DNA from 2 places in the Pseudomonas sp. TE9122 genome. Region 2 is predicted to be linked to the other one. Evidence: predicted binding sites of a transcription regulator. Region 2 holds the regulator's gene; the other holds the start of a gene.
What was found. Region 2 encodes sigma-54, which starts transcription at its own class of promoters, with help from an activator protein. Its sites were predicted from a motif close to ANTGGCATNNANNTTGCTNT; they were not measured.
Positions count from the first base shown of each region.

Region 1: a site for sigma-54 is predicted at 11,483-11,502, ahead of ACZ9BE_RS20140 (pilin). Genes of this name have one in related genera too.

Region 1 is NZ_JBWBQI010000001.1:4,473,543-4,488,791, reverse strand. Features, by position in the region: gene clpB (ATP-dependent chaperone ClpB) at 1-147, shown strand, start outside; tRNA gene ACZ9BE_RS20220 (tRNA-Asn) at 445-520, shown strand; tRNA gene ACZ9BE_RS20215 (tRNA-Pro) at 530-606, shown strand; tRNA gene ACZ9BE_RS20210 (tRNA-Lys) at 612-687, shown strand; tRNA gene ACZ9BE_RS20205 (tRNA-Pro) at 785-861, shown strand; gene ACZ9BE_RS20200 (methyl-accepting chemotaxis protein) at 1,023-2,648, shown strand; gene ACZ9BE_RS20195 (NAD(P)/FAD-dependent oxidoreductase) at 2,805-4,103, opposite strand; gene ACZ9BE_RS20190 (DUF3094 domain-containing protein) at 4,167-4,340, opposite strand; gene ACZ9BE_RS20185 (MOSC domain-containing protein) at 4,392-4,919, opposite strand; gene ACZ9BE_RS20180 (DUF1780 domain-containing protein) at 4,916-5,542, opposite strand; gene ACZ9BE_RS20175 (energy-coupling factor ABC transporter permease) at 5,733-6,422, shown strand; gene ACZ9BE_RS20170 (hypothetical protein) at 6,488-6,703, shown strand; gene yacG (DNA gyrase inhibitor YacG) at 6,711-6,911, opposite strand; gene coaE (dephospho-CoA kinase) at 6,908-7,531, opposite strand; gene ACZ9BE_RS20155 (prepilin peptidase) at 7,528-8,400, opposite strand; gene ACZ9BE_RS20150 (type II secretion system F family protein) at 8,402-9,619, opposite strand; gene pilB (type IV-A pilus assembly ATPase PilB) at 9,622-11,322, opposite strand; gene ACZ9BE_RS20140 (pilin) at 11,549-11,965, shown strand; gene ACZ9BE_RS20135 (BON domain-containing protein) at 12,260-12,613, shown strand; gene ACZ9BE_RS20130 (DUF2845 domain-containing protein) at 12,878-13,177, opposite strand; gene ACZ9BE_RS20125 (DUF748 domain-containing protein) at 13,174-15,249, opposite strand, start outside.
Region 2 is NZ_JBWBQI010000001.1:460,590-475,838, forward strand. Features, by position in the region: gene ACZ9BE_RS01920 (YhdP family protein) at 1-2,924, shown strand, start outside; gene ACZ9BE_RS01925 (carbon-nitrogen hydrolase family protein) at 2,983-3,843, shown strand; gene tldD (metalloprotease TldD) at 3,848-5,290, shown strand; gene yjgA (ribosome biogenesis factor YjgA) at 5,342-5,866, opposite strand; partial or broken gene pmbA (metalloprotease PmbA) at 5,975-7,325, shown strand; partial or broken gene ACZ9BE_RS01945 (FagA protein) at 7,578-7,658, shown strand; gene ACZ9BE_RS01950 (hypothetical protein) at 7,643-7,768, shown strand; gene ACZ9BE_RS01955 (hypothetical protein) at 7,796-8,236, shown strand; gene ACZ9BE_RS01960 (superoxide dismutase) at 8,238-8,849, shown strand; gene ACZ9BE_RS01965 (ZIP family metal transporter) at 8,879-9,772, shown strand; gene ACZ9BE_RS01970 (HPr family phosphocarrier protein) at 9,807-10,082, opposite strand; gene rapZ (RNase adapter RapZ) at 10,098-10,955, opposite strand; gene ptsN (PTS IIA-like nitrogen regulatory protein PtsN) at 10,958-11,422, opposite strand; gene hpf (ribosome hibernation-promoting factor, HPF/YfiA family) at 11,434-11,742, opposite strand; gene ACZ9BE_RS01990 (RNA polymerase factor sigma-54) at 11,816-13,306, opposite strand; gene lptB (LPS export ABC transporter ATP-binding protein) at 13,473-14,198, opposite strand; gene lptA (lipopolysaccharide transport periplasmic protein LptA) at 14,198-14,743, opposite strand; gene lptC (LPS export ABC transporter periplasmic protein LptC) at 14,730-15,249, opposite strand, start outside.

The DNA of each region.
Region 1 (15,249 bases), 4.0 Mb from region 2:
GACCCGGTGTATGGCGCACGTCCTTTGAAACGGGCGATCCAGCGCTGGATCGAAAACCCGCTGGCGCAGTTGATCCTGTCGGGTCATTTCATGCCGGGCGACACCGCCACCGGCAAGGTCGAGAACGACGAAATCGTTTTCGGCTAAGCCTCAGCGGCAATGAAACCGGGAAGGCCTCGCATTGCGAGGCCTTTTTTTCGCCAGGCTGTTGAACTCAAAGGAAAAGGCTTGTAAAGTGCGCCCCGCAGTCAGTCACCGGCAGCGTTTCAACCCACCGGGTTGGAATCTGAAATAAGTTGCAAATCATTAACTTGAAAGCAATTTAGGGGGTTGACAGAGGTGTTCTAGGTTGTAGAATAGCGCGCCTCAGACACACGAACGCAGCGATGCGAACGGGTGGCGAGATGCAACAAAGCTTCACCGTTGTAAATTGAAATATGTAGTTCCGTGATAGCTCAGTCGGTAGAGCAAATGACTGTTAATCATTGGGTCCCAGGTTCGAGTCCTGGTCACGGAGCCAATTTCAAACCGGGGTATAGCGCAGTCCGGTAGCGCGCCTGCTTTGGGAGCAGGATGTCAGGAGTTCGAATCCCCTTACCCCGACCATATTTGGGTCGTTAGCTCAGTTGGTAGAGCAGTTGGCTTTTAACCAATTGGTCGTAGGTTCGAATCCCACACGACCCACCATTTTTGAAACCAGTTTGCGCTGGGATCGAATCTTAAGATCAGAGGCCAAAAGCGCTGATCGAAGAAGGCGATCTTTGAAAGGTCGCCTTTTTTTTACCGGGGTATAGCGCAGTCCGGTAGCGCGCCTGCTTTGGGAGCAGGATGTCAGGAGTTCGAATCCCCTTACCCCGACCATATTGAAAATCCTCGTATCGAAAGATGCGGGGATTTTTTTTGCCTGCTGAAAGGCGAATCCCTTCAAGTCGTCATACAACCTGCCGATAGCCCGCTAACACGAGGGGACTGCCAACGCTTCGCCCCTTGATCTGGCCATTACAAGAATAAGGGCGTTCGTCATGTTGCTTCGTCAGTTGAATATTGCTCCCCGGGCTGCCCTGGGATTTGCCCTGATCGCGGTGTTGGTGGCCTTGCTCGGCGTGTTTGCGCTGGGGCAGATGTCGAGCATTCGCGACAGCGAGGTGGCGGTGGAGAACCGCTGGTTGCCGAGCATCCGTGGCGGCGACGAGATCCGCGAACTGATGCTGCGCATCCGCACCATCTCCCTGCGCATGGCGCTCGATCAGGATCCGGCCAATATCGCCACCTATCGCGGCCAGATGGACACCCGCGACAAGGAACTGAGCGAGAAAATCGCCGCCTACGACAAACTGGTCGACACTGCCGAAGGTCAGCAGCTGTATGACCAGTTCAAGAAAACCTTCGCCGCCTATCGCACCGGCATCGCCCAGTCATTCACCCTTGCCGAGCAAGGCAAGCGTGACGAGTTGACCAAATTGTTGCTGGTTGACATGAAGACCGTGGTCGACGGCTCCGGCAAGCAACTCAACGATCTCGCCGATCTGTTCGCCAGCCAGGTCGCCGCCGAAAGCGAGAAGTCCGCCGCGCATTATGAAACCTCGCGGACCATCGTCAGCCTGTTCATTGGATTGGCAGCGCTGGCCACAGTGGCGCTGGCGATGTTGCTCACGCGCAGTATCGTGCGCCCGCTGAGCAGCGCTGTGGATGCCGCTGAAAGTGTCGCCAAGGGCGATCTCACGCGGCCGATCGAAACCCATGGCAACGACGAAGTCAGCCGCTTGCTCAAAGCCTTGGCGACGATGCAACAGAACCTGCGCGAGACCCTGCAAGGTATCAGCGGCTCAGCCACACAACTGGCCACCGCCGCTGACGAACTGAGCGCCGTCACTGTCGACAGCACCCAAGGCCTGCAAGAGCAGAACAACGAAATTGAACAAGCTGCCACTGCGGTCAACGAGATGACCGCTGCGGTGGAGGAGGTCGCGCGCAACGCGGTGTCGACGTCCGATGCCACGCGCCAGTCCAGTCAATCAGCGCAATTGGGCCAGGAGCGCGTCAGCGAAACCGCCAGCGCGATCAATGCCCTGGCCAGTGATGTGCAAAACACCGGCGAGCTGGTGCAGTCGCTGGCCAATCAATCGCAAGACATCGGCAAGGTTCTGGACGTGATTCGCGCAATCGCTGAGCAGACCAATCTGCTGGCGCTCAACGCTGCCATCGAGGCAGCACGCGCGGGCGAAAGCGGTCGCGGCTTTGCGGTGGTAGCCGATGAGGTGCGCGCGCTGGCGTATCGCACCCAGCAATCGACGCAGGAAATCGAACAGATGGTGCAAGGCATGCGCAGCGGTTCGAGCCAGGCGCTGGAGTCAATGCAGGCCAGCGCATCTCGTGCGGCGAGTACGCTGGTTCTCGCAGAGCGGGCAGGTGAGGCGTTGGTGACGATCACGGCGTCGGTGCACGAGATTCACGAGCGCAACCTGGTGATCGCCAGCGCCGCCGAGGAGCAGGCGCAAGTGGCGCGGGAAGTGGATCGCAATCTGGTGAACATTCGCGACCTGTCGGTACGTTCGGCTGCGGGGGCTGATCAGACCAGCGCATCGAGCCATGAGCTTTCGCAACTGGCCAATGCGCTGCAGGGCATGGTGCGACGCTTTCAGCTCTGATGAACAGAGATCAATTGCAGGCCTTCGCCTGCTGATTTGCGCACAACACGAAACAATGTGGGAGCGAGCCTGCTCGCGAAGGGGCCGGATCATTCAACGACAGTGTTGACAGACCCACCGCTTTCGCGAGCAGGCTCGCTCCCACAGGTTGGCGCTTTAGTGCAGTTTCAGACGCGGTTCGGTGCCACGACCAATCTTGCTCCCCAGCATCAACATCGCTGTGCGAAACGGCCCGTACAGCGCCATCTGGTGCATACGGTACAGCGACACATAGAACATCCGTGCCAGCCAGCCTTCGAGCATGACGCTGCCGGTCAGGTTACCCATCAAGTTACCCACAGCAGAAAAACGCGACAGTGAAATCAGCGAGCCGTAGTCGGTGTATTTGTACTCCGGCAGGGTCTTGCCTTCGATGCGCAATTTCAGCGACTTGGCCAGCAGCGACGCCTGTTGGTGTGCCGCTTGTGCCCGTGGCGGCACGTTGCGATCGGTGCCCGGTTGCGGGCAGGCCGCGCAGTCGCCGAAGGCAAAGATGTTTTCGTCGCGAGTGGTTTGCAGAGTCGGCAGCACTTGCAGCTGATTGATGCGGTTGGTCTCCAGACCGTCGATGTCCTTGAGGAAACCCGGTGCGCGAATGCCGGCAGCCCAGACCTTCAGGCTGGCCTTGATCTCGTTGCCATCGGCGGTGATCAGGCTGTCGGCAGTCACTTCGCTGACTGCTGCGTTGGTCATCACATTGACCCCGAGCTTCTCCAGGGTCTTGTGCACCGGCCCGCTGATGCGCTCCGGCAGGGCAGGCAGCACCCGTGGGCCGGCTTCGATCAGCGTGATGTGCATGTTTTCCGGTTTGATCCGGTCCAGACCATACGCGGCCAATTCATGGGCGGCGTTGTGCAACTCTGCCGCCAGTTCGACGCCAGTGGCGCCAGCGCCGACGATGGCCACGCTGATCTGCTCGACCACGTCGGTCTGCCCGGCGTGGGCGCGCAGATAATGGTTGAGCAATTGCTGGTGGAAGCGCTCAGCCTGTTTGCGCGTATCAAGGAACAGACAATGCTGCGCCGCGCCCTGGGTGCCGAAATCGTTGGTGGTGCTGCCGACGCTGATCACCAGCGAGTCATAAGCCACTTCACGCGCCGGCACCAGCTCGACGCCGTTTTCGTCATAGGTCGCGGCCAACTGGATTTTCTTCTGCGCGCGATCGAGCCCGCTCATGCGCCCGAGCTGGAACTCGAAGTGGTTCCATTTCGCCTGCGCGACATAGTTGAGTTCGTCTTCGGAGGAGTTCAGGGAACCGGCGGCCACTTCGTGCAGCAGCGGCTTCCAGATGTGGGTCAGGTTCGCGTCGACCAGCATCACGCTGGCCGTGCCGCGCTTGCCCAGAGTCTTACCCAGACGGGTAGCCAACTCCAGACCGCCGGCGCCGCCGCCGACAATGACAATACGATGGGACATAGGGATAACTCGCAAGGTTTTTAAAGGAAATCGGTGCGGTTACCCGAGGGAGCGCAAGGCAGCTCATAACGTCAGGTAACTGATAAATCGGCTCAACAGGCCCAGACCAATGGTCACTGCCAGCACCAGCACCAGGAGCATCCACGGCCGGAAAGGCCGGCGCTCGACACGGTGTTGGGACAATTGCAGGTACTCTTCGACATGCTTTTGGTCTTCGGGGTTCAGGCGGCTGGTCATATTTGCCTCGTCAGGTAGACGTTACTGAATGAGCACAGGCTACAGCGGTTTTCAGCCCGGATTGAACGCAGCGTAGCCGCTGTCTGGAACCGGTTCGACGCACACGCTATCGTCGAGGCGAATGATGCCGCTTTGTAACACCCGGGCGGTGATCCCGCCATGCCCGCGCACGGCTTGAAACGTGCCCGGGCCGAGATTGTTCTGCAAGCGTGCGCAGGGCTGACACCAGCCAGTGGTTTCGAGTATCGCTTGCCCGATGCGAAAGCGCCGCCCCTTCAGGCTAAACAAATTGATTCCGCTTATAACGAGATTGCGCCGCAGATCTTCAGGCCGGACCGGCTCGTCATCGGGACGGCCCATCAATGCATTGATCACCGCCAAGTGCTCCCACTGGATCAGCGTCACCTGTCGCGCATTGCGAATGCCCGGGCGGGCGTGGTCGCCGGTGAGCCCGGCTTCCAGCCGCGCCTCGACCGCGTCCAGCTCAAGCATCGGCTCACGGGATTCTGGACGCACACCGATCCAGCGCACGCGACCGGTTTGCGGAACCTCAGCGATCAACTGCTGCAGCGGCGTCACAGGCTGATACCCACGTCGAACACAATGCTGCGGCCGAGGTTGCTGCGCAGAAAGTCCGGTGCGTCGGGGTGGGCGAACAACACGCGGGCGAATGTCGGGCCGACCAGCGACAGCGAGCGCCAGCCCTGACGCAGATATTCGGTCGGTGGCGGGAAATGACTGTTGAGGTCGAGCACTTCGCGCTTGAGGCTGGCGAAGGCGATGATGTCCAGTTCACCCAGATCCATGCCGCGTTCCTTGTAGTTGTGCGCCTTCTTGCGCAGGGTTGGCGCCAGACGCAGGAGAAATTCATTGGCCGGGATGCGCTTGGGTTTGGCTTCGCGGCGCACCAGTTGGCTCAGGGAGAACGCACTGCGCCGACGCTGCAATTCGTCGCGCCATTCATCATTGAGACGGCGGCCTTCGTCGAGGACGAAAAAAACTTCGAAATTGGCATCGCGGAACAACACGTCCGGCGGCTCACCGGCCGGGGCGAATTCGTCGGCGCGGTAGGGGATGTTCAGACCTTGCAGCAGGCGCTGGCAGACCCAACGCTCACGCTCCCATTTGCGGGCATTGGACAGGAACGCGTTGGCTTGCTCGGCCGCGATGGTCAGCAGGCGTAAATAATCTGAATCATCCATAAGCCCAAGCTTAGCGTCCAAATGCGACAAGCAGATAGCTTTGCATCGGCTCAGACATAAACGTCGCGCGATTGCGCCCTTGTAGGAGCTGCCGAAGGCTGCGATCTTTTGCTTTTATAAACAAGATCAAAAGATCGCAGCCTTTGGCAGCTCCTACAAAAAAGCGTGTCGAGTAGCAGGTGAGGGAATCATGATCGGTGCCGAACTGCTTTCAACGGCAAGCCTGACACTCGGCTGGCTGATTTATCTGCCGGCGCTGCTCTGGGCGATCATGCGTGCGCCATGGGTCGAGCTGTTCAGCGACAGTCGCCGGCAGCACTTGCTGTTCGGCACGGTGTTAGCGCTGTTTCTGCTGTGGCTGGTGCGCAGGGATTTCGACACCGGCGTGTCGTATCACTTCATCGGCATGACGGCGGTGACGCTGCTGCTCGATTGGCCGCTGGCGATCGTCGGCGGACTGGTTGCGCAGATTGGCCTGGTGCTTTTGGGCCGTCAGGACCTGGCTGCGGTCGGCGTCAATGGCGCGTTGCTGATTCTGCTGCCAGTGCTGATCACCGAATGCGTGGCAATCCTCGTGGAGCGTGCGCAGCCACGCAATCCATTCGTTTACATCTTCTGTTCCGGTTTCTTCGCCGCTGCGTTGTCAGGCCTGTTGTGCCTGATCCTCAGCCTGACGCTGCTGTGGTACGACGGCCTCTTCGCCATGCCGGAATGGCTGGAAGATTTCGTCGGCTACCTGTGGTTGCTGTTGTTCCCCGAGGCTTTTATCAACGGCATGGTCGTCAGTGCATTGGTGGTGTTCTGCCCGGAATGGCTGGAGACCTTCAACCGCACCCGCTACCTTTCGGCGCCGTGGAAGGACGACGATCCGAAGTCTTGATCCACATCAAACCGGCCATGCCGCAGAGATTTCATGCTCGCGCAAATCCCTTCAGGAGCAGTGGCATGGGCGTTTATGAATGGGCGCGGCAGGAAACCCGGCAGAGTCTGGAGCTGGCGCAGGAAGTGGGCTTTGACCCGGGCCTGAGTTTGCGCGCCCTGCTCAGCGCCGTGGTGCAGCAGAGCAAGGCAGTGCGCAATGCCGAAGACCTGGCCGACGAGTTGCGCTTTCTCGCGGAGAACCTCGACGACAGTCAGGACTACGGCTTTATGCGGCCCTGATCAGCGATCAGTGACGCGGATCGAAATCGCCGGAAAACAGCTCGTCTTCGGCATCCGGGGCGACCGGAATCTTGTGCTCTTCCGAGGCCCAGGCGCCGAGGTCGATCAGTTTGCAGCGGTCGGAGCAGAACGGACGGAATTTGTTCGCCGGGGTGAATTCGACGGGGGCGCCGCAGGTTGGGCATTCAACGGTTGGAATCTGGCTCATGCTTGGCCTCCGGATAAAGTCAGATAAAAGTGATGCAGACGCTCGACCTCGCTGTGCAGCCAGGCAAGGTCGCGATCGTTGACAATCACATCGTCGGCACGGCTCACGCGGTCTTCACGGCTCGATTGCGCCTTGAGGATCGCCTGCACCTGCGCTTCGCTGGTCTGGTCACGCTGCAAGGTGCGTTCGATCTGCAGTGGTTGCGGCGCATCGATGACCAGAATGCGCTGGGTCATCGCGTATTGCCCGGATTCGATCAGCAACGGTGACACCAGAATCGCGTAAGGCGATTTTGCCTGCGCCAGATGATCAGCGATTTCTTCGCCGATCAACGGATGCAGCAGCGCTTCGAGCCAACGTCGCTGTTCGGGCTCTTCAAAAATCAGTTTGCGCAGGGCGGCGCGGTCCAGCGTGCCATCGGACTGCAACACGCCGGAACCGAAGTGCTCGGCGATTTTCGCCAGCGCCGGACGCCCCGGTTCGACTACCCAGCGCGCCGCATGATCGGCATCCACCACATGCACACCGAGATCGATGAAGTGCTGCGCCGCCGCACTTTTGCCGCTGCCGATGCCGCCGGTCAGGCCGAGGATCCAGGGTTTTTCCACAGGGGTATTCATTTCAAACCGACAGACTGCCAATAGAAGTCGGTTATTTGACCACCCCAGAGCAAGGCAATCCAGCCGGCAATCGCCAGAAAGGGTCCGAAGGGGATCGGCGTCGAGGTTTCCTGGGCGCGCAGACGCAGCATGACAACGCCCAAAATCGCCCCCACCAGGGAAGATAGAAGAATCGTCAGCGGCAGAATCTGCCAGCCACCCCATGCGCCGAGCAAGGCCAACAGCTTGAAATCGCCATGGCCGATACCGTCCTTGCCGGTGAGCAGTTTGAACAGCCAGAACACCGACCACAGCGCCAGATAACCCGCGACCGCGCCCCACAACGCATCGGGCAACGCCACGAACACGCCGAAGCTGTTGACGATCAGCCCCAGCCACAGCAGCGGCAGCACCAGCACATCGGGCAGCAGTTGATGTTCGCAGTCGATCAGACTCATCGCCAGCAAGCCCCACGTCAGCAAGATCAGCAGACCTGCCGGCCAACCGAAGCCGAGATGCCAGGCAATGAATGCCGAGAGGACGCCGCAGGCCAGTTCGGTCAGCGGGTAACGTTTACTGATCGGCGCCGAACAAGCCGAGCAGCGCCCGCGCAACCACAGATAACTGAGCAGCGGAATGTTTTCCCAAGGGCGGATCCGGTGTCCGCAATGCGGGCACGCGGAGTGCGGCAGCATCAGGTTGTAGGTCGGCACAGGCGTTTCAGTGGGCAGGCCGAGCACATCATGGGCCTGCTGGCGCCAGTCGCGCTCGAGCATCTTCGGCAGGCGCCAGACCACTACGTTGAGGAAGCTGCCGACCACCAGCCCGAGCAGCAGCGCGCTGACCACAAAGGCCAGCGGATACACGGCAAACAGTTCGTCGATAGGCATGTCAGATCGCTGAGCCGAGCTGGAAGATCGGCAGGTACATGGCCACCACCAGTCCACCGACGATGACCCCCAGCACCACCATGATGAACGGCTCCATCAGGCTGGTGAGGTTGTCGACCATGTTATCGACTTCCGCTTCATAAAAACCGGCGACCTTGTCGAGCATGTCATCCAGCGCGCCCGATTCCTCGCCGATGGCGGTCATCTGCACCGCCATGTTGGGAAACACACCGGTGCTGCGCATGGAGAAATTCAGTTGCATGCCGGTCGAGACGTCTTGCCGCACGCGCAGCACCGCGCGCTTGAACACCACATTGCCGGTGGCGCCGGCGACCGAATCCAGCGCTTCCACCAGCGGCACACCGGCTGCGAAAGTGGTCGACAGGGTGCGGGCAAAGCGGGCGACGGCGGACTTGTACATCAAGGTGCCCACCAGCGGCAGCTTCAGCAGCCAGGCATCGCGACGGTCGCGCAGGGCCTGGGATGTCTTCAACGCGTGGCGAGTGCCGAAAAACGCTGCCACCAGCGCAAAAAGAATCGCCCACCACCACTGCTGCATGAACTCCGACAGGCTGATGATCATCAGGGTAAAGCCCGGCAGTTCGGCGCCGAACCCGGAGAATACCGACTGGAACTGCGGCACCACTTTGACCAGCAGAATGCCGGTCACCACCGCCGCCACCAGCACCACCGCAGTAGGGTAAGTCATGGCTTTTTTGATCTTGGCCTTGAGCGCTTCGCTTTTTTCCTTATAGGTCGCGACCCGTTCGAGCAAAGTGTCGAGGGCACCGGACTGTTCGCCGGCGTCGACCAGGTTGCAGTACAACTCGTCGAAGTATTGCGGTTTCTTGCGCAGGGCCGTAGCGAAGCTGTTACCGGCCGCGACCTCCTGTTTGACCTCGTCGACCAGTTTGCGCATGGCCGGGTTTTCGAAGCCTTCGCCGATGATGTCGAAGGACTGCAACAGCGGTACACCGGCCTTCATCATGGTTGCCATCTGCCGGGTGAACAGGGCGATGTCTTGCGGTTTGATGCGTTTGCCGAAGCTCAGCAGGGACGCGGATTTCTTGCGCACCTTGCCCGGGTTGATCCCCTGTTTGCGCAGCTGCGCCTTGATCAGTGCGGGGTTCTGTCCGCTCAACTCGCCGCTGACTTTACTGCCTTTGCGGTCCGTGCCTTCCCAGGCGTAAACGCTGACTTTTGCTGCCTTGACCGCCATGTTCAATCCTTGGTGACCCGGTTGATTTCCTCAAGGCTGGTGATGCCTTGCATGGCCTTGTGCAGCCCGGAGGTGCGCAGATCGGCGAAACCGTCGCGACGCATCTGGATGTCGATTTCCAGCGAATTGCCCTCGGCCATGATCAACCGTTGCAGGTCCGGTGTGTTCTTTACCACTTCATAAATCCCCACGCGTCCTTTGTAACCGCCGTTGCAGTGATCGCAACCGACCGGCTCGTAGATCGTGAAATGACCGATGCGTTCCTCAGGGAAGCCTTCCTTGAGCAAGGTTTCGTGGGGGATTTCCAGCGGCCGCTTGCAGTGCGCGCACAATTTGCGCGCCAGACGCTGGGCGATGATCAGGCTGACCGAGGTGGCGATGTTGAAACCGGGAATGCCCATGTTGTGCAGGCGCGTGAGGGTTTCCGCCGCGCTGTTGGTGTGCAGGGTCGACAGTACCAAGTGGCCGGTCTGCGCGGCCTTGATCGCGATCTCGGCGGTTTCCAGATCGCGGATCTCGCCGACCATGATCACGTCCGGGTCCTGACGCAGAAACGAGCGCAGCGCCTGGGCAAAGTCCAGCCCTTGGCGGGGATTGACGTTGACCTGGTTGATGCCTTCCATGTTGATTTCCACCGGGTCTTCGGCGGTGGAAATGTTGATGTCGACGGTGTTGAGGATATTCAGCCCGGTGTACAGCGACACGGTTTTACCGGAGCCGGTGGGGCCGGTGACCAGAATCATCCCTTGCGGCTGTTTCAGCGCGGCGAGGTACAAGGCTTTTTGTTCGGCTTCGTAACCCAGTGCATCGATGCCCATTTGTGCACTGGACGGGTCGAGAATCCGGATCACTACTTTTTCGCCCCACAGAGTCGGCAGGGTGTTGACGCGAAAATCGATGGATTTGCTTTTCGACAGGCGCATTTTGATGCGGCCGTCCTGAGGTTTGCGCCGTTCCGAGATATCCAGACTGGCCATTACCTTCAAGCGCGCGGCAATGCGCCCGGCCAACTGGATCGGCGGCTTGGCCACCTCGCGCAGCATGCCGTCGGTGCGCATGCGCACCCGATAGTTTTTTTCGTAGGGTTCGAAATGCAGGTCGGAAGAGCCGCTTTTGATCGCATCGAGCAGCATCTTGTGCACAAAACGTACGACCGGGGCGTCGTCGGCATCGAGGCCGCCGATCACGTCCTGTTTGTTGTCATCAATGGACTCGACGTCGAGGCCGTCGAGATCGACATCGGCCATTTCCTCCAGGCCCGAGGCATGGCTGTCGAAGAACTTGTCGATGGCGTCGCTGAGCTTGTCGTCCTCCACCAGAATCGCTTCGGTGCTCAGGCCGGTGCTGAACTGGATGTCGCTGATCGCCTGCTGATTGCTTGGGTCGGAAAGGCCCACGAACAGTTTGTTGCCGCGCCGCCAGAGGGGCAGGGCGCAGTGCTGGCGAACCAGTTTCTCACTGACCAGACCCTTGGGCTGAGTCTCTTTGTCGAGGCAATGCAGATCGAGCAGGGCCATGCCGAAATGTTCCGAGGCGATCTCGGCAATTTGCCGGCTGTTGACCAGTTTGTTGTGCACCAGGTAATTGACCAGCGACACGCGATTGCGCTGGGCCTGCGCCCAGGATTGCCGGGCGCTTGTTTCCGTGAGCAGTTCGGCCTGGACCAATTGCTTGGCCAGACCGCTCAGAGCGATGTCATTCATGGGGATTCCGCACGCTTGCCGTTCATGACTTATAGCCTAGTCAAGTGACAGCGCCAAACACGGCCGGTGCAGGTGACAAAAAGTGTCAGATAGTGCGGTTGCGGGTTGTAGGAAACGGCGCAGGCGATTGCGCGCGCCCAGCAGGCGGGGCCTGAAAGGCGTTGGCATGGGCTGTGCTGAGCCTTGTTCAGATCATGAGATTTCGACTCATGCATGGAGCGTGTCTATGAAAAAACAACAAGGTTTCACATTGATCGAGCTGCTGATCGTCGTGGCGATCATCGGCATTCTGGCGACTATCGCCCTGCCGCAGTATTCGAAGTATCAGGCGCGGTCGAAGGTGACCGCTGGGATTGCGGAAGCATCAGCTCTTAAGGTCAATTTTGAAGACGTGATCAATGCCGGATCGACTGACCCGAGCATTACCAACGTGAACGGCGGCACAGCGGCCACGCAGAATTGCACGTTGGCGGCCTCCGGAAAAGTCGCCGATGGGACGGGTACTATTACTTGTACGCTGCTCAACGCTCCAGCGCCTGTTCTCGGCCAGACCGTAACGCTGACACGCAGTCCTACCACTGGCTGGACCTGTAAGTTCTCCGGCTCGAAAGAATATACAACTACGAGCTGCCCGGGCGTTTGACACGCACCTGCAACTTAAAAAGCTCCGCAATTGCGGAGCTTTTTATTACGCAACGGTTTTTAAAAGCTCCAATAATTTCAGCAGCTTATGAACTTTCCAAAAAACCGCAACTTGCATGTGATTTTCACGCACGTCATGCATTTTGCATGAAAATGAAAATCAGCGTTTTTCATAACTGTTTGTTTTTAAACGATTTTATGCGGTCGAAAAAGTTGGCACAGCGTTCGCAATATCTCCGGTAACCCTGCTGACAAGCGTTACAGCAGACTTCCAGTAAAAACAGGAGTTACTCGTATGAAGAAGTTCGCTATCACTGCCGCTGCTACCGCTCTGACCCTGACCATGGCTGGTGGCGCTTTCGCCCAGTCCGCTCAGGCTACCCAAGCGCCAATGGTTCTGGCTGCCGGTGAAGTTACCAAGGCTAAAGAAGCTACTTCCGACACTTGGATCACCACCAAAGTGAAAAGCGATCTGGTTACCGAAAAAGGTATTCCAGGCACCGACATCAAAGTCGAAACCAACAAAGGTGTAGTTTCCCTGTCTTCTGACGTAGCAGTAACAGATGCTCAGAAAGCTACCGCTGTCGCGATCACCAAAAAGATCAAAGGCGTTAAAGCAGTTTCTGCTGACGGCCTGAAAGCCGAGTAAGGCAAGACTTCTCGCCTGAACCGGGAGAAGACGCGACAGACGGGCCGAGCAATACGTCTGCCGCAACTTTAGAGTTCATGCGAACGGTCACACGGATGTGACCATTACAGGCCCCGGCACTTGTGTCGGGGCCTGTTCTATTTTGGGCAATACCAATGTGGGAGCGAGCCTGCTCGCGAATGCGTAGTGTCAGCCGACAAGTTCGTCAGTAGACAGACCGTATTCGCGAGCAGGCTCGCTCCCACAGGGTGAATTTCGTTCGGCTTAGTTACCGCGTTTGCTGTTGATCTGCCTCAAGCGATTACCTTCAAAGCGCAGGTACTGGTACATGCCGTTGTTCGGCCCGTAGGTCCATTCCTCGACCTGAAACTCTTCGCGGCGATTGGCACTGCGCTTGTAGCCGAGCACATCGCGACTGACCGGCTCACCACATTTTTGCAGCACTTCGCTGGCGCGGTCGCCGAGGCTGATCAATTGGCTGCCGCAGCGCAATGTATCCGAAGCCGACGCATGGCCGGCGGCGCACGTGAGAGCGAGCGCCATCAACCAGTTACGCACGGTCATTCGGCATCCAGGTGCATTTGCGTGACCACGCGGCCATCGCTTTCGGCCTCGCCGAGGTTGGCGTCGATGAAATACACGCGGTCATCCTCGAGCTTGCCCTTGTCGACCAGGTAATCCTTGATGGTGCTGGCGCGGTCCTGGCCCAACTGTCGCAACAGCACGTCGCTGCCACTCCAGAATGCGATCACGCCCTGGCGCATTTTCGCCGTGCGTTCTTCCTTGCCCAGGTCTTTCCATTCAGCCGGTGGCTGGGTTTTCAAGCGGGTGCGGTAGATGCCTTCGAGCAACGCGCCTTTCTCGCTTTCGGGCACTTGCAACAGCGAGGCCTGGGCCGGGACTTTGTCGCCACGGCGCTGGAGCATCTTGTAGTAGTTGTACTGATATTCGCGTTCCAGACGTTGTTCGGCGAGCAGTGGCCCATCGCTGCTCTTCGCGGCAGTGCCTTCGATTTCCAGGCGCAGCGCCGGACGTTCCTTGAGTGCCTGCGACAGTTTCACCAGCGCCGTTTCGGCGTCTTTGCTCAGATCGCTGGAGCCCGGCGCGAAGGACACCGTGCCGAGGTCTTCGGAGCCGCCGCCACTGACCAGCCCGCCGATCATTTTGAACGGTGCTGCGGCCGCTTTGACGATCAAATTGCGCAGGGTTTGCCAGACGATCGGCATCACGCTGAACTGTGGATTATTCAGGTCGCCGGTCACCGGCAATTCGATGGAGATCTTGCCGTCGACGTCCTTGAGCAGGGCGATCGCCAGTTTCAGCGGCAGACTCACTGCATCAGGGCTGTCGACCTTCTCGCCCAGTTGCAGCTGCTCGACGACGACTTTGTTCTCGGCTTTCAGCTGGCCTTTGGTGATCAGGTAGTGCAGATCGAGGTTGAGCCGGCCCTTGCGGATGCGGTAGCCGGCGAATTTGCCGGAGTAGGGCGTCAGGGTCGTCAGTTCGACGCGCTTGAAGCTGGTGGCGATGTCGAGGCTGGCCATCGGGTCGAACGGATTGACCGCCCCCTTGATGGTCACCGGCGCATAGCGGTCGACCTTGCCTTTGATATCGACGCTGGCCGGTTTTGCCTGACGGCTGTCGATGGTGCCGATCTGACCGTTGAGCTGCTGCACGGCGGTGGCGAAATTCGGCGTCAGGCTGAAGTCGGCGAAGTTGGCCGAGCCGTCGTTGATCGCAATCGCACCGATGTGAATGCCCAGTGGTTTGTCCTTGCCGGGCGGTTTGGCTCCGGCAGGTTTGGCACCGCTGTCGGCCGGTTGCGGGATCAGCAGGTCGTCGACGTTGGTGGTGCGATCGTCGTTGATCATGAAGCGCACATACGGCTGCAACAGGTTGACCTTGTCGATCGACAGGCTGTCGCCGTGCTGATAGTTGATGCCGTCGACCACTACTTGCTGCCATTTGAGAAAATCGCGGGTCTTGAGCGTATCGAGGGTGTGCAGTTGATCGATCTGCGCGCGGCCGGTGACGCTGAGGGCCAGTGGTTCGGTGCTTTTCAGGTTGACCTTGAGGTCACTGCCGAGCATGCCGCTGCGCAGTTCCAGACGAATGAACGGGTTGATATAGGACTGCGCGACACGCAAGTCGACGTCCTGGGTTTTCACGTTCAGCTGCGCGTTGACCGGGGCCAGATTGACCGTGCCGTCGGCGCTGATCTTGCCTTGCTTGCCCAGGCCGCTGTCGAGTTTGAGCTTGAAAGGCGAGCCGTTGAGGCTGTCGAAATCCCGCAGGTCGACGTTCAGCGGGGTGATGTCCAGCGCCACCGCCGGTTGCGCCGAGCGGTCAGCGAGATGGACCGTGTAGTTGCGCAGTTGCACATCCTTGACCAGCACCTGCCATGGCTTGCTCGGGGCGCTTGGCTCAGGTTTCGGCGAGTCGGCGGCGGCCGGTGTATCCGCCGGTTCGGCAGCGGCTTTGGCAGCCGGTTTCGACGGCTGGCTGGCGAACAGCTTCTGCCAGTCCAGTTGGCCGTCGGCTTCCAGCGCCGCCCAGGTTTCCAGTTTGTTGCTGCGGATCTTGCCGACCACCACTTGCTGCTTGGCCAGGTCCAGCGAGGTTTCGCTGACGTCGAG
Region 2 (15,249 bases):
TGGCGCTCAACGCCTATTACCGCAACACAGCCGAAGGGGTGAAAGTCACTCTTGATTCACTGGCGATGAGCTTCGGCGACACCCGCTGGGAATCCCATGTGCAGGTGCAGCAGACTCGCGCCAGCGCCAAGGCTGAAGAGCTCTGGCATTTGCAGGCCGATCGCCTCGATCTGACCCCGATCACGCCGCTGCTCAATGCGCTGGGGCCGTTGCCACAAAGCTTCGCCACAGTGGTCGAGCGTTTGAAGGTAACCGGCGGCCTGCGTAACGTGTTGCTGGACTTCCGCCCGACCGCCACCGATGGCAACAAATTCGGCTTTGCCGCCAACCTCGACAACGTCGGTTTCGATGCCTACCACGGCGCTCCGGCGGCGCGCAATGTCAGTGGCAGCCTGAGTGGCAACCTCGACGGCGGCGAGTTGCGCCTCGACAGCAAGGACTTCGTCCTGCACCTCGATCCGATTTTCGCCAAGCCATGGCAATACCTGCAGGCCAATGCGCGGCTGACCTGGAAGCTCGACAAGGATGGCTTCACCCTGATTGCGCCATACCTCAAGGTATTGGGCGAGGAGGGCAAGATTGCCGGCGATTTCCTCATTCGCCTGCACTTTGACCATAGCCAGGAAGACTACATGGACCTGCGCGTCGGCCTGGTTGATGGCGACGGTCGCTACACCGCGAAATACCTGCCGGCGGTGTTGAGCCCGGCGCTTGATGAGTGGCTGCGCACAGCGATCCTCAAAGGCGCAGTGGACCAGGGCTTCTTCCAGTATCAGGGCTCGCTGAGCAAGAACGCTGGCGAGGCTGATCGCAGCATCAGCCTGTTCTTCAAAGTGCACGACGCCGAGCTGGCGTTTCAGCCGGGCTGGCCGCATGTGAGCAAAGTCAGCGGCGATGTGTTCATCGAAGACAGCGGCGTGCGCATCTGGGCCAGCAAAGGCCAGTTGCTCGACACCCAAGTCAGCGATGTCTTCGTCAATATTCCTCATGTACCGGCCGGGCAGAACTCGCATTTGTTCCTGGATGGCGCATTTGCCGGTGGCCTGGGCGACGGCTTGAAGATTCTTCAGGATGCGCCGATCGGCACTGGTGAGACCTTTGCCGGTTGGGAGGGCGCGGGTGATCTGAATGGCAAGCTCAAGCTGGATATTCCGCTGGCCAAGGGCGAGCAGCCGAAAATCCTCGTCGATTTCAAAACGGCCAACGCGCGGCTGAAACTGGCCGAACCGAAGCTCGAACTGAGCCAGCTCAAGGGCGATTTCCGCTTCGACAGCAATAAAGGCCTCAGCGGCCAGAACATCTCTGCACGGGCCTTCGACAAACCGGTCACTGCGCAGATCTTCGCTGATGGCAGCCCCAACCAGATCAAGACCCGGGTTGCGGCGTCGGGGCAGGTTGAAGTGAAAAAGCTCACCGATTGGCTGGGCGTGACCCAGCCGTTGCCGGTGTCCGGGACGATTCCGTATCAGTTGCAGCTGAATCTTTCCGGGGCCGACAGCCAGTTGCTGGTCAGCTCCAGCCTCAAAGGCGTGGCGGTGGATCTGCCGGCGCCGTTCGGCATGACCGCCGATGTCGGGCGCGACACAGTGTTTCGCATGACCCTGCAAGGGCAGGAGCGGCGTTACTGGTTCAATTACGATCAACTGGCCAATTTCACTTTTGCTGCGCCGCCGAGCAATTTCGCCGACGGCCGTGGCGAACTGTTTCTCGGCGCTGGCGAAGCGGTGTTGCCGGGCGCCAAGGGCCTGCGCATTCGCGGGGTGCTGTCGGAACTGGACGTCGCGCCGTGGCAGGATCTGGCCAGCAAGTACGCTGGCGGGGATCCGGGCGGCAGCGCCAAACAACTGCTGAGCAGTGCTGACATCAAGGTCGGCAAATTGACCGCGTTCGGCACCACGCTGGATCAGGCTTCGGTGCAGATCAATCGCAAGCCAGGCGCGTGGAACCTGGCGCTGGATAGCCAACAGGCCAAGGGCAGCGCCAGCCTGCCGGATGCCAAGGGCGTACCGATTGCGGTGAATCTGCAATACGTGAAACTGCCGGCGCCGGACCCGGCGGTGCAGGCTGACGAGAATGCGCCGGATCCATTGGCGTCGGTCGACCCGACGAAAATCCCGGCGCTGGATATCACCCTCAATCAGTTGTTCCTCGGCCCCGATCTGGTCGGTGGCTGGTCGCTGAAAGTGCGGCCGACCGCCAAGGGCATCGCGCTGAACAACCTCGACATGGGCCTCAAGGGTATCCTGCTGCAAGGCAACGGCGGCTGGGAAGGCGCGCCGGGGGCGACCAGCAGTTGGTACAAGGGCCGCATTGGCGGCAAGAATCTGGCCGACGTGCTCAAAGGCTGGGGCTTCGCGCCGAGCGTGACCAGCGAAGAATTCCATATGGATGTCGACGGCCGTTGGCCGGGCTCGCCGGCGTGGCTGGCGACCAAGCGCTTCTCCGGCACCCTCGATGCCTCGCTGAACAAAGGCCAGTTCGTTGAAGTGGAAGGCGGTGCTCAGGCGCTGCGGGTGTTCGGCCTGCTCAACTTCAACTCGATCGGCCGGCGCCTGCGTCTGGACTTCTCCGACCTGTTCGGCAAAGGCCTGAGCTACGACCGGGTCAAAGGTTTGCTGGTGGCGAACAATGGTGTCTACGTGACACGTGAGCCGATTCGCCTGACCGGGCCTTCGAGCAACCTTGAGCTGGACGGCACGCTGGATCTGGTTGGTGACAAGGTCGATGCGAAATTGCTGGTGACCTTGCCGGTGACCAACAACCTGCCGATCGCCGCGTTGCTCGTCGGCGCACCGGCGGTCGGCGGCGCGCTGTTCCTCATCGACAAGCTGATCGGCGACCGCGTCGCGCGCTTCGCCAGCGTCAAGTACACCGTCAAAGGCCCATGGAAAGAGCCGAAAATCACCTTCGACAAGCCTTTTTGAACGGCCCGGCCTTGAAGCGATGGAGTAGCATGGCCGAATACCTCTTTGGGAGTTCGCCATGTCTTTAGCGGTGATTCAAATGGTCAGCCAGAGCGACGTGCCGGCCAATCTGGCCCAGGCCCGACGCCTGCTTGAACAGGCCGCCGCCGGCGGGGCGAAACTCGCGGTGCTGCCGGAAAACTTCGCCGCCATGGGCCGTCGCGACGTCGCCGATATCGGCCGCGCCGAGGCCTTGGGCGAAGGGCCGATCCTGCCCTGGTTGAAACAGACCGCGCGCGACCTCACCTTATGGATAGTCGCCGGTACATTGCCGTTGCCACCGTTGGGTCAACCCACGGCCAAAGCCAATGCCTGCTCGTTGCTGATCAACGATAACGGTGAGATCGTCGCGCGCTATGACAAGCTGCATCTGTTCGATGTCGATGTCGCCGACAATCGCGGCCAATACCGTGAATCCGATGACTATGCTTATGGCGGTAATGTAGTGGTGGCGGATACGCCGGTGGGGCGAGTCGGTCTGAGTGTGTGTTACGACTTGCGTTTCCCGGAGCTGTACAGTGAATTGCGTGCCGCCGGTGCCGAATTGATTACCGCACCGTCGGCGTTTACGGCCGTAACCGGCGCCGCGCATTGGGATGTACTGATCCGCGCGCGGGCCATCGAAACACAGTGTTATATCCTCGCGGCCGCACAGGGCGGCAGCCATCCCGGACCGCGTGAAACCTTCGGGCATGCGGCGATTGTCGACCCGTGGGGGCGCGTACTGGCCCAACAGGATCAAGGCGAGGCGGTGTTGCTGGCCGCCCGCGACAGCGATGAACAAGCGTCCATCCGGGCGCGCATGCCGGTGACGCGTCATCGGCGGTTTTTCTCGCAGGGCGCCCAGCGGCCTGCTTCAGAACACGAATTTAAGGCGTAAACCTATGAGCGAGTTGTTGTCCTCAGTCAGTGATCACCTGTTGGCACCCGGCGGTGTCACGATCGAGAGCCTGCAAGGCGTGCTCGGCGATCTGGCCGGGCCGGGCATCGATGCCGCCGACCTGTATTTCCAGGGCCAGATTTCCGAGTCATGGGCGCTGGAAGACGGCATCGTCAAGGAAGGCAGCTTCAACCTCGATCAGGGTGTCGGCGTGCGTGCACAGTCCGGTGAGAAAACCGGTTTTGCCTACAGCAACGCGATCACCCTCGAGGCCCTCGGCGCAGCGGCCCGCGCCGCGCGTTCGATCTCCCGCGCCGGACAGAACGGCACCGTGCAGGCATTCACCAGCCAGGACGTCGCGCACCTGTACGCGCCGGATAACCCGCTGGAAGTGCTCAGCCGCGCGGAAAAAGTCGAGTTGCTCAAACGCATCGACGTCGCCACCCGCGCGCTCGACCCACGGATTCAGCAAGTCAGCGTGAGCATGGCCGGGGTTTGGGAGCGGATTCTGGTGGCCTCCACCGACGGTGGCCTGGCCGCCGACGTGCGACCGCTGGTGCGCTTCAATGTCAGCGTCATCGTTGAGCAGAACGGCCGGCGCGAACGCGGCGGGCATGGCGGCGGCGGGCGTACCGATTACCGCTACTTCCTCGCCGAAGACCGCGCCATGGGTTATGCCCGCGAAGCGCTGCGCCAGGCACTGGTCAACCTTGAAGCAATTCCAGCGCCGGCCGGTACCTTGCCGGTGGTGCTGGGTTCCGGCTGGTCCGGGGTGCTGTTGCACGAAGCGGTCGGTCACGGTCTGGAAGGCGATTTCAACCGCAAGGGCAGCTCGGCCTACAGCGGGCGCATGGGTGAAATGGTTGCCTCCAAGCTATGCACCATCGTCGATGACGGCACCTTGAGCGGCCGTCGCGGTTCGCTGAGCGTCGATGACGAAGGCACGCCGACCGAGTGCACCACGCTGATCGAAAACGGCGTACTCAAGGGCTACATGCAAGACAAGCTCAATGCGCGGCTGATGGGCGTGGCGCGCACCGGTAACGGTCGTCGCGAATCCTATGCGCATCTGCCGATGCCACGGATGACCAACACCTACATGCTCGGTGGCGAAAGCGATCCGGCAGAAATCATCGCCTCGGTGAAGAAGGGCATCTACTGCGCCAACCTCGGCGGCGGTCAGGTCGATATCACCAGCGGCAAGTTCGTGTTCTCGACGAGCGAGGCTTATCTGATCGAGGACGGCAAGATCACCGCACCGGTCAAAGGCGCGACATTGATCGGCAACGGTCCCGAGGCGATGAGCCGGGTGTCGATGGTCGGTAACGATCTGGCGCTGGACAGCGGTGTGGGTACGTGCGGTAAGGATGGGCAGTCGGTGCCGGTGGGTGTCGGCCAGCCAACGCTGAAAATCGATGCGATTACCGTGGGTGGCACGGGCGCATAAGAACGGTGGGGCTTTCGGGTGGCGCGCAGGACGGCCACCCGGTGGCGATTTTCAACGCAGGCCGCGTTGAGTCTCGTCCAGCTCCCGAATGTATTTGAAGATCTTGCGGCTCGAAGCAGGTGGTTTGTTTTGCGCAACCTCATGCTGGGCCTGACGGATCAGGGAACGCAATTGCTGGCGATCGGCGTCCGGGTACTCGATGACGAATTTCTCCAGCACGGCGTCATCGCCCGCGATCAGGCGGTCACGCCAGCGTTCCAGATTATGGAAACGCTCGTTGTACTGGCGAGTGGAGGCATCGAGTTGATCGAGCAGAGTCAGAATCGCGTCAGTGTCCTGGTCGCGCATCAGTTTGCCGATGAACTGCAAATGCCGTTTACGCGCGATGTTCGCGGTGTGCTTGGGCGCATCGGCCAATGCCCGGCGCAAAGCGTCGGTCAACGGCAGTTTAGCGACCAGATCAGGCTTGAGTGTGGTCAGGCGCTCGCCGAGGTCAACCAGCGCATGCAACTCGCGTTTGACCTGAGATTTGCTTTTTTCTCCCGTATCGAGGGAGTCGTCGTAAGAATCAACCATGGTGGCAGTCCGCAAAGAAACGCCGCCATGATAACCAGTCGGGGGCCACTTGTCCGGCCCGGTCGCTCGATGACCCCAGCCGAAAGCAGAATTTGAGTGGAGATGAGCATGAGTGCAGTTCAAAGCGTCGGCCCGCAGGCATTGCCGGCACTGCAAGAACAGGTCGAGCAGATCATCGCCGAAGCCAAGCGCCAGGGCGCCAGCGCCTGTGAAGTCGCGGTGTCGCTGGAGCAGGGGCTGTCGACCTCGGTGCGTCAGCGCGAGGTCGAAACCGTTGAATTCAATCGTGATCAGGGTTTTGGCATCACCCTGTACGTCGGCCAGCGCAAAGGCTCGGCCAGCACCTCGGCCACCGGGCCGGAGGCGATTCGTGAAACCGTCGCTGCAGCACTCGCGATAGCCAAACACACCTCCGAGGACGAAGCCTCGGGTCTGGCCGACGCCGCACTGATGGCCAGGGATGTGCAGGACTTCGACCTGTTCCACGAATGGGACATCACCCCGGAACAGGCCATTGAGAAGGCTTTGCTCTGCGAGGCAGCGGCAGGCGTTCGATGCCGATGCGCGGATCAAGAACGCCGACGGCACCACCCTCAGCACCCATCAGGGCTGCCGGGTTTATGGCAACAGCCACGGTTTCATCGGCGGTTACGCGTCGACCCGGCACAGCCTGAGTTGCGTGATGATCGCCGAAGCTGACGGGCAGATGCAGCGCGATTACTGGTATGACGTCAATCGCCAGGGCAGTCTGCTCGCCGATCCGGTGAGCATCGGCCAGCGTGCCGCGCAACGGGCGGCGAGCCGTCTGGGCGCGCGGCCGGTGCCGACATGCGAGGTGCCGGTGCTGTTTTCCGCCGAACTGGCGGGCGGTCTGTTCGGCAGCTTCCTTTCGGCCGTATCCGGCGGCAGCCTGTATCGCAAATCGTCGTTTCTGGAAGGCACACTGGGGCAGAAGCTGTTCCCGGAATGGCTGACCATTGATGAGCGTCCGCATCTGATGCGTGCCATGGGCAGTGCTTCCTACGACGGTGATGGCCTGGCGACTTACGCGAAACCGTTCGTCGAAAAGGGCGAGTTGGTCTCCTACATCCTCGGCACCTATTCCGGACGGAAACTGGGCATGCCGAGCACCGCCAACGCGGGCGGGGTGCACAACCTGTTCGTCACCCATGGCGACGAGGATCAGGCAGCACTGCTCAAGCGCATGGGCCGGGGATTGCTGGTCACCGAGTTGATGGGCCATGGCCTGAACATGGTCACCGGTGACTATTCGCGCGGCGCTGCGGGCTTCTGGGTGGAAAACGGCGAGATCCAGTTCGCCGTGCAGGAAGTGACCATCGCCGGCAACATGCGTGACATGTTCAAGCAGATTGTCGCAGTGGGTAATGATCTGGAACTGCGCAGCAACATTCGCACCGGGTCTGTGTTGATCGAGCGGATGACTGTCGCCGGCAGCTAAGCCGCGAATCCGCCAACAAAAAAAGGCGCGCCATCCGTTGTGGATGGCGCGCCTTTTTTATTCGCTTCGCACAAATCCCCTGTGGGAGCGAGCCTGCTCGCGAAAGCGGTGGATCAGTTGCAAATGTGCTGGCTGACACGGCGCATTCGCGAGCAGGCTCGCTCCCACAAATGAACAGCGCAAACTCGAACGCTTGTTTTGGTTCTCATTATCATATAATAATAAATCTCATTTCCGGACGAGTCACGGATCATGAGTTCTGCCTTGCACGAGCAGCCCTACCTCGAAAGCCGGCGCTGGATGAGTCGCCAGATCCGTTGCACGCTAAAGCCTGCAAGGAAGGCCGCGCGGTGATCGACGTCGCCCTGGAACACACCGACCTGTCGCGCAGCCAGCTGGAAGAGTTGCTCAACCCCGAGAAACTCACCGCCGGCGGCGTGTAAACCCCGCAACCGCTTTGGAGGCTCACCATGGAGCACTGGAAACGCACGATCGAACGGGCCAATCGCTGCTTCATGCTGGGCGAACTGATCGACGCCCGAGAGGCTTACCTGCAAGCCCTGGCCCTGGCGCAAGTGTTGTTCGAACGCTGGGCGGATGCCGACGAAGCGGTGGCGGCCTGCGTCGTCTCACATCACAACCTGGCTGACCTGCATCTGCGCCTGAACCAACCGGAGGAGAGCGCCGAATATCTCTGTGCCATCCATCAACGTTTGTTGCAGACCATGCAGGACGAGCGCTTGCGTCCGGCCCTGCGTGAGGCGGCGCTGCGCCAGAGCAGCAAGACCTATGTCGAACTGTTGAATTTCATCAGCGAGCACGGCGAATACCCACGCACCCAGCGCCTGCTGCATCCGGACACCGGCAATGCCCGCCGCGCCTCAACTTCTCATCAGTATGGAGTCCATTGAAATGGCTTTTACCTTGCCTGCCTTGCCTTACGCCTACGATGCCCTCGAGCCGCACATCGATGCGCAGACCATGGAAATCCATTACACCAAGCATCACCAGACCTACATCAACAACCTCAACGCCGCCGTGGAAGGCACCGAGTTTGCCGAGTGGCCGGTGGAAAAACTCGTCGCCAGCGTCCAGCAGCTGCCGGAAAAACTTCGCGCGGCGGTGATCAATCAGGGCGGCGGCCACGCCAACCATTCGCTGTTCTGGGAAGTGATGGTGCCCAACGGTGGCGGCAAGCCCGACGGCGCGCTGGCCAAGGCTATCGACGAGCAACTGGGCGGACTCGACAGTTTCAAGGAAGCGTTCACCAAAGCCGCGCTGACCCGTTTTGGCAGCGGCTGGGCGTGGCTGAGCGTCACCCCGGAGAAAAAACTGATCGTAGAAAGCAGCGGCAACCAGGACAGTCCGTTGATGAACGGCAACACCCCGATCCTTGGCCTCGATGTCTGGGAGCACGCTTACTACCTGCGTTACCAGAACCGTCGCCCGGAATACATCAACGCGTTCTACAACGTGATCAACTGGCCGGAAGTTGCTGCGCGCTATCAGGCCGCACTGGTTTAAGCCTTCAATAAAAACAATCAGGGCTGACTATGGGCACGGAAACACTGGCGATTGGCAGCGGGCGCATGTTTCGTTACGCGGTGGGTTCGCTGTTGCTGTTGGCGGGTATGACTTTACTGGTCGCCCACGCTTTGCAATGGCTGAATCTGGAACCGAGGCTGTTACGTGCCTTGCAGGGCGGTGCCATCTGCGCCTTGGGCACGGCGCTTGGCGCGGTGCCGGTGCTGGTGATCCGGCGCATGCCGCAGGCACTCAGCGACACCTTGCTGGGATTTGGTGCCGGGGTGATGCTGGCGGCGACGGCGTTTTCGTTGATCGTGCCGGGCATAGCTGCAGCTGAGAGCCTTGGCCTGACGCCGTGGGCCGCCAGTGGCCTGATCTGCTTTGGCATCCTGCTCGGTGCGTTCGGTCTGTATCTGGTGGATCGGCGCATTTGCGGTGCCTCGCCGGAGATGCTCGTCGGCACGTTGGAGCATCCGGTGATTCCACCGCGAATCTGGCTGTTCGTGTTCGCCATCATCGCGCACAACATTCCGGAAGGCATGGCGGTTGGCGTATCTGCCGGAGGCGGGATGGCGGACGCCGACAGTCTGGCGATGGGCATTGCGTTGCAGGATGTGCCGGAAGGACTGGTGATTGCTCTGGTGCTGGCCGGGGCGGGAATGTCGCGGGTCAGAGCGTTTCTGATCGGCGCGGCGTCGGGGCTGGTCGAACCGGTATTTGCGCTGCTGTGTGCGTGGCTCGTGAGTCTGGCTCAGGTGCTGTTGCCGTTGGGGCTGGCACTGGCGGCGGGGGCGATGTTGCTGGTGGTGACCCACGAAGTGATCCCGGAATCGCGCCGTCATGGGCATGACAAGCTGGCCAGTCTGGGCCTTCTGATCGGGTTTTGTCTGATGATGGTGATGGATACGGCGTTGGGGTGAATGGAGGCGAGGAACAGTGTCCCCGCCTCGAGGATTATTCACCTTCGTCGAAATACCTTTCGATCAGATCGACCAATGCGTCCATGGCTTCCTGAGCCTGTTCGCCTTCGGTGCTCAAATGGATCTTGGTGCCTTTACCCGCCGCGAGCATCATCATTGCCATGATGCTCTTGCCGTCGACAGTCGTTTCAGGTGTGCGTCCCACTCGGATCGTGCAGTCTGGATACTGACCCGCCACGCCGACAAATTTGGCCGATGCCCGGGCATGCAGGCCCAGCTTATTGATGATTTCGATTTCACGAGCAGGCATCGCGGTGTAAATCCTTTAGGTGAGGTCGCGGTGGCGAACCTGGACGTTCTTCAGGGTTTTCTGCAGGGCCTGACCCAGTCGTTCGGTCAGGTAGACGGAGCGGTGATGCCCGCCGGTGCAGCCAATGGCAATGGTGACGTAGGCGCGGTTGCTGGCGGCGAAGCGTGGCAGCCACTTGTTCAGGTAGGCGTAGATGTCCTGATACATTTCTTCGACATCCGGCTGCTGCGCCAGGTACTCGGCCACTGGGGCATCGAGGCCCGACTGAGCGCGCAGCTCCGGTTTCCAGTACGGATTGGGCAGGCAGCGCACGTCGAACACCAGGTCGGCGTCGACCGGCATGCCGCGCTTGAAGCCGAACGACTCGACCAGAAACGCCGTACCGGGCTCCGGTTGATTCAACAGGCGCAACTTGATGGTGTCGCGTAGTTGATACAGATTCAGACTGGTGGTGTTGATCTTCAGGTCGGCCAGATCGGCGATCGGACCGAGCAGGGCGGTTTCGTCGTGAATCGCCTCGGCCAGTGAGCGATTGGCGTTGCTCAGCGGGTGACGACGACGGGTCTCGGAAAAACGCTTGAGCAGGGTTTCTTCATCGGCGTCCAGGTACAGCACATCGCACTTGATATGCTTGGCACGCACGTCTTCGAGCAATTCAGGGAAACGTGACAGATGGCTGGGCAGGTTGCGCGCATCGATCGACACGGCGACCAGCGGCTGCGCCAGTTCCGTGTGAATCAGCGCCCGCTCGGCCAGTTCCGGCAGCAAACCGGCCGGCAGATTGTCGATGCAGTAGTAGCCGTTGTCCTCAAGGACATTCAGGGCGGTACTTTTACCCGAGCCCGAACGGCCACTGACAATGATCAAACGCATGATTAGTGCCCGTTCTGCTCGTCCAGTACGACCTGGTACAAGGCTTCATTGCTCGGAGCGCTGCGTAGCTTGTCGCGCACTTCCTTGCGGTCGAGCATGCTGGCGATCTGGCGCAACAACTCCAGATGCGCGTCGGTTGCGGCTTCCGGGACCAGCAATACGAACAACAGGTCCACCGGAGCGCCGTCGATGGCGTCGAAATCGATCGGGGCTTCGAGGTGCAGCAGGGCGCTCACTGGCCCCGCGCAGCCCTTGAGGCGGCAGTGGGGAATGGCGATGCCGTTGCCAAAACCGGTGGAGCCGAGTTTTTCACGGGCGATCAGCGCCTCGAAGACATCCTGCATCGCCAGATCCGGCACTTCGCGGTGGATCAGGTTGGCAATCTGTTCGAGGGCTTTTTTCTTGCTGCCGCCCGGCGCGTTCACTTGGGAACGGCCGGGGGTCAGGATGGTTTCAAGTCGGATCATGGATAGGGGTGTTAACGACCGGTCGCGCCCTGGAGGAGGCTCTGGGTCTTTTCCTTATGCTTTTTGAGTTGGCGATCCAGCTTGTCGGTAAGTGAGTCGATCGCAGCGTACATGTCGGTATCTTCTGCGTTTGCGACCACTTCACTGCCGGGAATATGCAAGGTGGCTTCGATCTTCTGTTTCAGCTTTTCGACGCACATCGTGACCTGCACGTTGGTGATCTTGTCGAAATGTCGCTCCAGTCGCTGGAGTTTTTCCTCGATGTAGGAACGCAGAGGTTGGGTCACTTCCAGTTGGTGTCCACTGATGTTGACTTGCATACAGCTTCTCCTTCGTTGCCAGTGCATAAAGCGGCAGGCCGAAAAGCCTGCCACTGGAACGCTGTAACGTGGCTTACATCAACCGCTTGCGTTCGCTCGAAGGCGCGATTCCGAGGGATTCGCGGTACTTGGCGACGGTGCGGCGAGCCACCTGAATGCCTTGTGCCTCCAGTAAACCAGCGATCTTGCTGTCACTCAACGGCTTTTTCTGATTTTCCGCAGCGACCAGTTTCTTGATGATCGCGCGGATCGCCGTGGACGAGCATTCGCCGCCTTCGGAGGTGCTGACGTGGCTGGAGAAAAAGTATTTCAGCTCATAAATACCGCGCGGGGTATGCATGAATTTTTGTGTGGTCACCCGGGAAATCGTCGATTCGTGCATGCCGACCGCTTCGGCGATGTCATGCAATACCAACGGCTTCATTGCTTCGTCGCCGTATTCGAGGAAGCCGCGCTGATGTTCGACGATCTGCGTGGCCACTTTCATCAGGGTTTCGTTGCGGCTCTGCAGGCTCTTGATGAACCAGCGGGCCTCCTGCAACTGGTTGCGCATGAAAGTGTTGTCGGCGCTGGTGTCGGCACGCTTCACGAAACCGGCGTACTGGGCGTTGACGCGCAGGCGAGGCACCGATTCCTGGTTCAGCTCGACCAGCCAGCGCTCGTTGTCCTTGCGCACGATCACGTCGGGAATGACGTATTCGGCTTCGGTCGACTCGATCTGTGAGCCGGGACGCGGATTGAGGCTCTGCACCAGTTCGATGACCTGGCGCAGCTCGTCTTCCTTGAGCTTCATGCGCCGCATCAACTGGCTGTAATCGCGGCTGCCGAGCAGGTCGATGTAATCGGCGACCAGACGCTTGGCCTCGGTCAGCCACGGCGTCTTCGCGGGCAGCTGGCGCAATTGCAGCAGCAGGCATTCGCTGAGGTTGCGGGCGCCGATACCGGCGGGCTCGAATTGCTGGATGCGATGCAGGACGGCTTCGATTTCGTCGAGCTCGATGTCCAGTTCAGGGTCGAACGCTTCAAGAATTTCTTCGAGTGTTTCGTCCAGATAGCCCTGATTGTTGATGCAGTCGATCAGGGTCACGGCGATCAGGCGATCGGTGTCGGACATCGGTGCCAGGTTCAGTTGCCAGAGCAGATGACTCTGCAGGCTCTCGCCGGCCGACGTGCGAGTGGTGAAATCCCACTCATCGTCATCGCTGCTGGGCAGGCTGCTGGCGCTGGTCTGGTAGACGTCTTCCCAGGCAGTATCCACTGGCAGTTCGTTGGGGATGCGCTCGTTCCAATCGCCATCCTCGAGGTTATCCACCGTCGGGGCGGTTTCCTGGTAGGAGGGTTCCTGGATTTCGGCGGGCTTCTGTTCGGCGTTGTCGGCCAGCGGATCGGCGTTGTCGAAGTCGTCGCCTTCTTCCTGGCGCTCGAGCATCGGATTGGATTCCAGAGCCTCCTGGATCTCCTGTTGCAGGTCCAGGGTCGACAATTGGAGCAGGCGGATGGCCTGTTGCAGCTGCGGTGTCATCGTCAGCTGCTGGCCCATTCTCAAGACTAGCGATGGTTTCATGGCAGGGGCTTAACACCTTATTCGCCGGCGCTTTGCGCCATCCACTACAGGGCGCCGAAGCGCCAAACTTAAGCAAATTATATGCCTGAAACTGAAGTGTTTGCCTAGAGCGCTGTAACAATTAAAGCGGATAAATGCGCCTTGAATCGATACAGCGCTGTCGCGCTTACAGGCGGAACTCGTGACCCAGATACACTTCCTTGACCAGATCGTTGGCCAGGATGGTCTCGGCATCGCCTTCAGCGATCAGTTGACCGTCGTTGACGATGTAAGCGGTTTCGCAGATATCCAGCGTCTCACGCACGTTGTGGTCGGTGATCAGCACACCGATGCCCTTGGCCTTGAGGTGATGGATGATCTGCTTGATGTCGCCGACCGAGATCGGGTCGACACCGGCGAACGGTTCGTCGAGCAGGATGAACTTGGGTGCAGTGGCCAGGGCGCGAGCGATTTCCACCCGGCGACGCTCACCGCCGGACAGGCTCATGCCGAGGTTGTCGCGGATGTGGCTGATGTGGAATTCCTGCAGCAGGCTTTCCAGCTCCTTGCGACGACCGGCCTTGTCCAGCTCCGGGCGGGTCTCGAGGATCGCCATGATGTTGTCGGCGACCGACAGTTTACGGAAGATCGACGCTTCTTGCGGCAGATAGCCGATACCGGCCTTGGCGCGGCCGTGCATCGGCTGGTGGCTGACGTCCAGATCATCGATCAGCACACGGCCCTGATCTGCCTGCACCAGGCCAACGATCATGTAGAAGCACGTAGTCTTGCCGGCGCCGTTCGGACCGAGCAAGCCGACGATCTGCCCGCTGTCGATCGACAGGCTGACGTCACGCACGACCTGGCGGCTTTTATAGGCCTTGGCCAGGTGCTGAGCTTTCAGAGTTGCCATTACTGGGATTTCTCTTCGGTTTTCTTCTTCGGCTGGATCACCATGTCGATGCGCGGACGCGATTCGGTGACCTTGCTGCCCGTGGCGCGACCGGCGCTGGCCAGCTTCTTCACGGTGTCGTAGACGATTTTTTCGCCCTGGGTGACGTTGTTATCCTTGTCGATAACCTTGGCCTTGTCGATCAGCACCACCCGGTTCTGCTGGGCGTGGTATTGAATCGTCACGCCGTAGCCCTTGACCGGGTTGGCGTCGCCCTGGGTCTGCAACTGCTCGAAGTAAGCCAGGTTGCCTACCGAGGTCACCACGTCGATGTCGCCATTGGGCGCGCGCGTCATGGTCACGGTGTTGCCTTTAACGATCATCGAGCCCTGGGTAATGATCACGTCACCTTTATAGGTGGCGATGCCATTCTTGTCGTCCAGTTGGGCGTCGTCGGCCTGAATGCGGATAGGCTGCTGCTGATCGTTCGGCAGGGACCAGGCGCTCGCGCTTCCCAGTGCTGCGCCCAGACTGAGCAAAATAGGGAGGGTTTTAACGAGCCTCATACTGTCCTCTTACGTTCGATTGCAGGTGTATCCTGCTGTCCTTCAGGTACGCTTTCATTCCGACGCCAGTCGATACGCCGCCAGCGCCCTCGATTCTAACGGGTTGCGCGGTCTGCGCATATTCTTGCTGCGGGAACACGGTCATGCGGGTGCTGGTGATCAGGGTGCCGCGCTTTTTCTCGTCGGTGCGCTGTACGCGGACCGAATCGATCAATTCAACTTCGGTGCCGCCCGAATTAACTTCGCCGCGCTCGCTGGTCACGTGCCACGGGAAGTCGGTGCCGCGATACATGTTCAAGTCAGGCTTGGTTACCAGAGTGACATCGGTGGCCTTGACGTGCTCGGCCTTGTCGGAGGTCATCTCGTACTGCACCTTGCCGTCGGGCAGGTACTGAATGGTGTGCGTGTTGGTCGCGTACCAGTCGATCGGATTCTCGGCGGCCGAGACCGGCGGCTTGTCGAGGAAGCGCTCAGGGCTGATGTTCCAGTAGCCCACCGCAGCGAAA